DNA from 2 places in the Cupriavidus sp. FW216-B1 genome. Region 2 is predicted to be linked to the other one. Evidence: riboswitches for the same ligand, from Rfam matches in the RefSeq annotation. Region 2 holds a riboswitch; the other holds the start of a gene.
What was found. Region 2 has a riboswitch for glycine ahead of AC3WXD_RS01740 (D-amino acid dehydrogenase). Riboswitches for the same ligand answer to the same signal wherever they lie in the genome.
Positions count from the first base shown of each region.

Region 1: it holds a riboswitch for glycine, as region 2 does, so the genes downstream of both, gcvT (glycine cleavage system aminomethyltransferase GcvT) here and AC3WXD_RS01740 (D-amino acid dehydrogenase) in region 2, are expected to answer to the same signal.

Region 1 covers NZ_JBYTEL010000009.1:124,703-128,094, forward strand. Annotated here, with positions in the region: gene gcvP (aminomethyl-transferring glycine dehydrogenase) at 1-594, opposite strand, end outside; gene gcvH (glycine cleavage system protein GcvH) at 715-1,095, opposite strand; gene gcvT (glycine cleavage system aminomethyltransferase GcvT) at 1,198-2,325, opposite strand; glycine riboswitch at 2,424-2,563, opposite strand; glycine riboswitch at 2,585-2,672, opposite strand; gene AC3WXD_RS19850 (UvrD-helicase domain-containing protein) at 2,893-3,392, shown strand, end outside.
Region 2 covers NZ_JBYTEL010000001.1:419,758-423,149, reverse strand. Annotated here, with positions in the region: gene AC3WXD_RS01755 (short-chain fatty acid transporter) at 1-307, shown strand, start outside; gene AC3WXD_RS01750 (FKBP-type peptidyl-prolyl cis-trans isomerase) at 428-838, shown strand; gene AC3WXD_RS01745 (DUF1294 domain-containing protein) at 940-1,524, shown strand; glycine riboswitch at 1,675-1,799, shown strand; gene AC3WXD_RS01740 (D-amino acid dehydrogenase) at 1,848-3,167, shown strand; gene AC3WXD_RS01735 (VOC family protein) at 3,260-3,392, opposite strand, start outside.

The DNA of each region.
Region 1 (3,392 bases), on a different contig from region 2:
CAGCGTCTGCGGCAGCACGTCGTCGGCGACGTAGAAGGTATTGCTGGCGTGCTTGTTGACCCGCTGCAGCAGCGTCATGGCCTCGGCCGCGGCGGTGCCTTCGTCGAGCATGGAGGCGTTGGCGATGTCCAGGCCGGTCAGGTCGGTCACCATCTGCTGGAAGTTCAGCATGGCTTCCAGGCGGCCCTGCGAGATCTCCGGCTGGTACGGCGTGTAGGCGGTGTACCAGGCCGGGTTCTCGAAGATGTTGCGCAGGATGACGCCCGGCGTGAGCGTGTTGTAGTAGCCCTGGCCGATGAAGCTCCTGAGCACCTGGTTCTTGCCGGCCAGCCCGCGCAGTTTCGCCAGCGCGGCTTCCTCGGTCAGCGGCTCGGTGAACTCGCCCAGCGGCATGCCGTCGCGGCGGCGGATGGCGGCGGGGATGACGGCGTCGATCAGCGCGGCGCGGCTGCCGTAGCCGAGCACCTCGAGCATGTGCTGCTGCTCGGCGGCGTCGGGGCCGATATGACGGGAAGCGAAGGCGTCGCGCGCCTCCAGTTCGGCCAGCGTGGGCCGGGCACCTTGGGCGGCGGTGGTGGGAAGCGGGGCGTTCATGGCAAGAACCTCGTTGGGCGCGCGGCGGCAGGTGGTCGGCCTGGCCGCCGCGCATCGGTATTCAGTCGCCGTTCCCGCGGCATGGCGGCCGCGCGGGAACGGCGGGAGTGTGGCGGGGCGTCAGGCGCCGACGCTGGCCTTGTAGGCGTCGGCCGACATCAGGCCGTTGACGTCGTCGCTGTTGGCCGGCTTGAGCTTGAACAGCCAGGCATCGAAGGCGTCGGCATTGACGCTTTCCGGCGCGGCCACGGCGGCGTCGTTGATGGCGATCACTTCGCCGGCCACCGGGGCGTAGATGTCGGACGCGGCCTTGACCGATTCCACCACGGCCAGCGCGTCGCCCGCGCCCACCGACTTGCCCACTTCGGGCAGTTCCAGGAACACGATGTCGCCCAGCGCGTCCTGCGCGTGGTCGGTGATGCCGATGGTCAGCGTGCCGTCGGCTTCGACGCGCACCCATTCATGGGACTCGGTGTACTTCAGGTCGGCGGGGAAAGTCATGGAATTCTCCAGATGCGGTTTGTTGTTCAGCGCCAGCCGGGCGGGGGATCGCGTGGAGCGGGGGTGGCCGCCGGCGGGCGCGCTGTGACCGGGTGCGAGCGTTCAGCTCACGAGTGCCTTGCCATTGCGCACAAACGGCAGTTTAACCACAGTCGCGGCGAGTTTGCGGTCGCGGATCTCGACCTGCACCTCGGCGCCGGCGGCAACGCCGAGCGGCAGGCGGGCAAAAGCGATGGACAGGGACAGCGAGGGGCTGAAGGTGCCGCTGGTGATCTCGCCCTCGCCGGCCGCGGTGATCACTTTCTGGTGCGCGCGCAGCACGCCGCCCTTCTCGCGCAGGATCAGGCCGGTGAACTGGCGGGTCTGGCCGGCGGCGGCGAGCGCCGCCTTGCCGGTGAAGTCGCGCTCGCTCTGCAGGTCCACGGTCCAGGCCAGGCCGGCGTCGAGCGGCGAGGTGTGGATGTCCATGTCCTGGCCGTACAGGTTCATGCCGGCTTCCAGGCGCAGCGTGTCGCGCGCGCCCAGGCCGGCCGGGCGCACGCCGGCGGCGTTCAGTTTTTCCCACAGGCCGGCGACGTTCTCGGCCGGCACCACCAGCTCGAAGCCGTCCTCGCCGGTATAGCCGGTGCGCGCCACCATGACCTCGCCCAGCGCGGGGTCCTGCACCACGATGGCGTTGAACGGCTTGAGCGCCTCGCTCGGCTGGGTGGCCGGGAAGGCGCTCCACACCTTGGCGCGCGCGTTCGGGCCCTGCACCGCGACGATGGCCAGCGGCGCGGCGCCGGCCGGCGCGTTGTCGCCGCGGCGCGGGGTGATGGCCACGCCGCTGCCGGTGGCGGCATTGCGCGCGCGGATCCATTCGATGTCGCCGTTGGCGGTGCCGGCGTTGACCACCAGGCGGAAGCGGTCCTCGGCAAAGAAGTAGACGATCAGGTCGTCGATGACGCCGCCGCGCTCGTCGAGCATGCACGAGTAGAGCGCCTTGCCCGGCGTCTGCAGCTTGTCGACGTTGTTGGCCAGCAGGCCGCGCAGGAACGCGCGCACGTTGGCGCCGGCCAGGTCGACCACGCACATGTGGGACACGTCGAACATGCCGGCGTCGGTGCGCACGGCGTTGTGTTCTTCGATCTGGGAGCCGTAGTTGACCGGCATGTCCCAGCCGCCGAAGTCGACCATGCGGGCGCCGAGCGCGCGGTGGATGGCATTGAGGGGCGTGGCCTGGAGCGTCATGTAGTCCTCGGGGGAAGCGGAAATCTCGGTTCGGAAACGAAAAAAGGGTCATCCGCCGCATGGCCGGCGCGCATGGCGCTGCCGGATCCGCTGCGGCGGATGACCCCTCTGTCCTCGATACCTGAGAGATTACAAGGCGGTCCCGCGGACCAGTGCCTTGCGCGCCCCTTCGGTGGGCACGCTCGCCATGCCTTGCGCTGCGCGCAGGCGGCGGGTGCCGCTCTCCAGAGTACGGCCTGCATCGTGTGCATGTTGCGGGCCGATCCGACCAGTCCTTGGTGCCTGAGAGTTTTCGGGTGATACCCCTTCGGCGGCGCAGGCTCTGCGCGCTCTCCCGGTCGGATGGCGCGACTCTACAGGCAGCCCCGGTGGCTTGTCAACGCACGGCGCCGGGCCGGCGGGGGCGGACCCGCCGCCGTGTTAACATCTGCCGCTGCGGCCGCCCGCGGGATCGCCGTCCCGGTGCCGCGGTCTTCACAGGCAGCCCTGGCCGCTTTGTCCTTGCCGGTCCTTGCCGGGCCCGCGCCCGCCATTTCGCCATCCGCTTCCGCCACCACGCCCCGACGCATGACCCACGGACTCAATCCCGCCCAATCCGAAGCCGTCCGTTATCTCGACGGACCCTGCCTGGTGCTGGCCGGCGCCGGCTCCGGCAAGACGCGGGTGATCACGCAGAAGATCGCGCACCTGATCGAGGACAAGGGCTTCGAGCCGAAGCACATCGCCGCCGTGACCTTCACCAACAAGGCCGCCAAGGAGATGCAGGAGCGCATCGCCAAGCTGATGGAAGGCAAGACCACGCGCGAGGGCCGCCGCATCCCGCTCAAGCAGATGACGGTGAGCACCTTCCACTCGCTCGGCGTGCAGATCCTGCGCGCCGAGGCCGAGCACGTGGGACTCAAGCCGCGCTTTTCCATCATGGACTCGGACGACTGCTTCGGCCTGGTGCAGGAGCAACTCGCCACCACCGACAAGAAGCTGATCCGCAGCGTGCAGAGCACGATCTCGCTGTGGAAGAACGGCATGGTCGATCCCGAGACCGCCATCGCCATCGCCGAGAGCGCCGA
Region 2 (3,392 bases):
GGTGCTGGGCTTTTTCGTGCCCTCCGGCGGCGGCAAGTGGGTCATCGAGGCGCCCTACGTGATGCAGGCCGCCAACCAGCTGCAGGTCCACCTCGGCTGGGCCGTGCAGGTGTACAACGCCGCGGAGGCGCTGCCCAACCTCATCAACCCGTTCTGGATGCTGCCGCTGCTGGGCGTGCTCGGCATCCGCGCCAAGGACGTGGTGGGCTTCACCTTCACCCAGCTGCTGGTCCACGCGCCGCTGGTGCTGTTCATGCTGTGGGCCTTCGCGACCACGCTGCCCTATCGTCCGCCCGTGATGCCCTGACGGATCGATGGCGCGGGGACCCGCGCGGGAGGAAAACGCCGGGGCGGCCCGCGTCCCGGTTTAAGATGCGGCTTTCCGGCCACGGCCGGAACCCGATTTTTCCACCCAGCCAAGCCAACGATGAAGAAGATCACCCTGTTCCTCGCCGCCCTCGCCACCGCCGGCGCCGTCCACGCCGCCGCGCCCGCGGGCCCGGCCGAGACGCTGCCCTCGGGCATGACCATCCAGCACCTCGTCAAGGGCACCGGCCCGTCGCCCAAGGCGTCCGACACGGTCAAGGTCCACTATCGCGGCACGCTTACCGACGGCACCGAGTTCGACAGCTCGTACAAGCGCGGCCAGCCGATCTCGTTCCCGCTCAACCGCGTGATCCCGTGCTGGACCGAGGGCGTGCAGAAGATGCAGGTCGGCGGCAAGGCCAAGCTGGTCTGCCCGGGCCCGACCGCCTACGGCTCGCGCGGCGTGCCCGGCACGATCCCGCCCAACGCGACGCTGAACTTCGAGGTCGAGCTGCTGGGCATCGGCGGCTGACCAGGGCACCGGCGCATGGCCTGCTCCAGCGGGCCGTGCGCGGCGCTGCCGGCCTGCCGCATCCGCTACACTTCTCTGTCGACAAGAATGCAGGCACGGGGATGAGAAAAGGCGGACGGATCAAGGCATGGCATGCCGACAAGGGCTATGGGTTCATCGAGATCCACGCCCAGTCGAAAGACGTTTTTTTCCATATCAGCGCGCTGCAGGGCCGCGCCGTCGCGCCCAAGGTCGGCGACCGCGTGTCGTTCGAATTGTCGGCGGGCAAGGACGGCCGCCCGCAGGCGAGCCAGGTCTCGATCGCGGGCGCGCCCGGGCAGGCCGGGCCGGCGGGACGGACGAACCTGCTGCCGGCGCTGGTAGCAGCGTTCGCGCTGCTGGCGATCTTCGCGGCTTCGCTCGCCGGCCGTCTGCCGCGCGGCGTGGCACTGGCCAGCCTCGGGCTGAGCGTGGCGGCCTTCGCGCGCTATGCCGTCGACAAGCGGCGCGCCGTGCGCAGCGAACAGCGCATTCCGGAGAACGAGCTGCACCTGCTCGCGCTGTGCGGCGGCTGGCCGGGCGCGCTGGCGGCCCAGCACCTGCTGCGGCACAAGAACCGCAAGGCGTCGTTCCAGGCCACCTTCTGGGCCACGGTCCTGCTGAACGTCGGGGCGATGGTGCTCTGGCCGACGGTGCTCGACGCGTAAGCCGCAACACCCGCGCGGGCGGCGCTTGCCGGCGCCGATCGAGCCGTGTTACCTTGCGCCTTCCAGGAGAACGAGGCGCCTTCACCATGCATGGGAAGACCCCTCTACCGAAGGCGTACCCCTGAAACGCTCAGGTGCAAAAGACTGGAAACCGAACGAACTGGAGAGCGCCGGGCCGCACCGACAAGGTGAGCGGCACGCGGCCGCCGAAGGGGCAAGCCGCCACCCATGCCGGGTGCGGCGAATCTCTCAGGTAAAAGGACAGTGGGGACAGACAGGCCGGATGGCCTGGCTGTCCCTTTTTGCTATCCGGAGCCTGAGAAATGAAAGTCATCGTGATGGGAGCCGGCGTGATCGGCGTCGCCTCGGCGTGGTACCTGGCGCGCGCCGGGCATGAGGTGGTGGTGCTGGAGCGCAATGCGGGCGCGGCCCGCGAAACCAGCTTCGGCAACGGCGGGCAGATCTCCGTCAGCCATGCCGAGCCGTGGGCCAACCCGGGCGCGCCGCTGAAGATGCTGCGCTGGCTGGGGCGCGAGGACGCGCCGCTGCTGTTCCGCCTGCGCGCCGATCCGGCGCAGTGGTCGTGGGGCCTGAAGTTCCTGCGCGAGTGCTCGGCGCGGCGCTCCACCCACAACATGGTCCAGTTGCTCAACCTGGGCACCTACAGCCGCGCCAGCCTGCAGGCGCTGCGCGCCGAAACCGGCATCGAGTACGACCACCTGACGCGCGGCATCCTGCACTTCTACACCAGCCAGAAAGAGTTCGACGCGGCCATCGAGCCGGCGCGCATCATGCGCGAGCTGGGCTGCGAGCGCCGCGTGATCGGCCCGGACGAGGTGGTGCGGCTGGAGCCGGCGCTGGCGCACATCGCGCCGCGCCTGGCCGGCGCCACCTATACCAGCGAGGACGAATCGGGCGACGTGCACCGCTTCACCACCGCGCTGGCGGCGCGCTGCGAGGCGCTCGGCGTGCGCTTTCGCTACGGCGTGCGGGTGCAGCGCCTGCATGCCGAGGGCGGCGCCATGCGCGGTGTGGAGATCGCCGACGAGACCGGCGCCTACCGCATCGAGAGCGCCGACGCCTACGTGCTGGCGCTGGGCAGCTTCAGCCCGATGCTGGCGCGCCCGCTCGGCGTGAAGCTCGACATCTACCCGGCCAAGGGCTACTCGGCCACGCTGCCGGTGCTCGATGCCACGCGCGCGCCCAGCGTGAGCCTGACCGACGACGAGTACAAGCTGGTGTTCTCGCGCTTCGGCGACCGCCTGCGCATCGCCGGCACGGCGGAGCTCAACGGCTATGCGATGGATCTCAACCCGGTGCGCTGCGAGGCCATCGTGCGGCGCACGCTGGAGGTGTTCCCGGGCATGAGCCGGCCCGAGCTGGCGCAGTTCTGGACCGGCCTGCGCCCGGCCACGCCGGGCAACGTGCCGTACATCGGCGCGTCCGCCGTGCGCGGGCTGTACCTCAACACCGGGCATGGCACGCTGGGCTGGACGCACGGCTGCGGCTCGGGCCGCGCCATCGCGGACATCGTGAGCGGGCGCGTGCCGGAGGTGGACTTCGCCTTCACCGGCGAACTGCCGGCGGGCGCGCCACGGCCGGCCACGCCGGCGCCGGCCGCGGCGCGGCCCGCGGCGCACTGACGCCATCGGCCAGCCGGCGCCATCGCTGCCGCGCGCCGGGCGCGCGGCAGCAGGCCGGACTTATCCGTTCACCGCGAGCCTCACCGGGGCGGTCAGGAAGTTCGCAGCCACGGCGTTTCACTCACCGCAACCAGCAGTCCTTCCGGGCTCAGGAAGCGCGTCACCTTCTGGCCCCAGGGTTCTTCCCGGTTGGAGATCAGCAAATGGTAGCCCTTGGCCATTAAT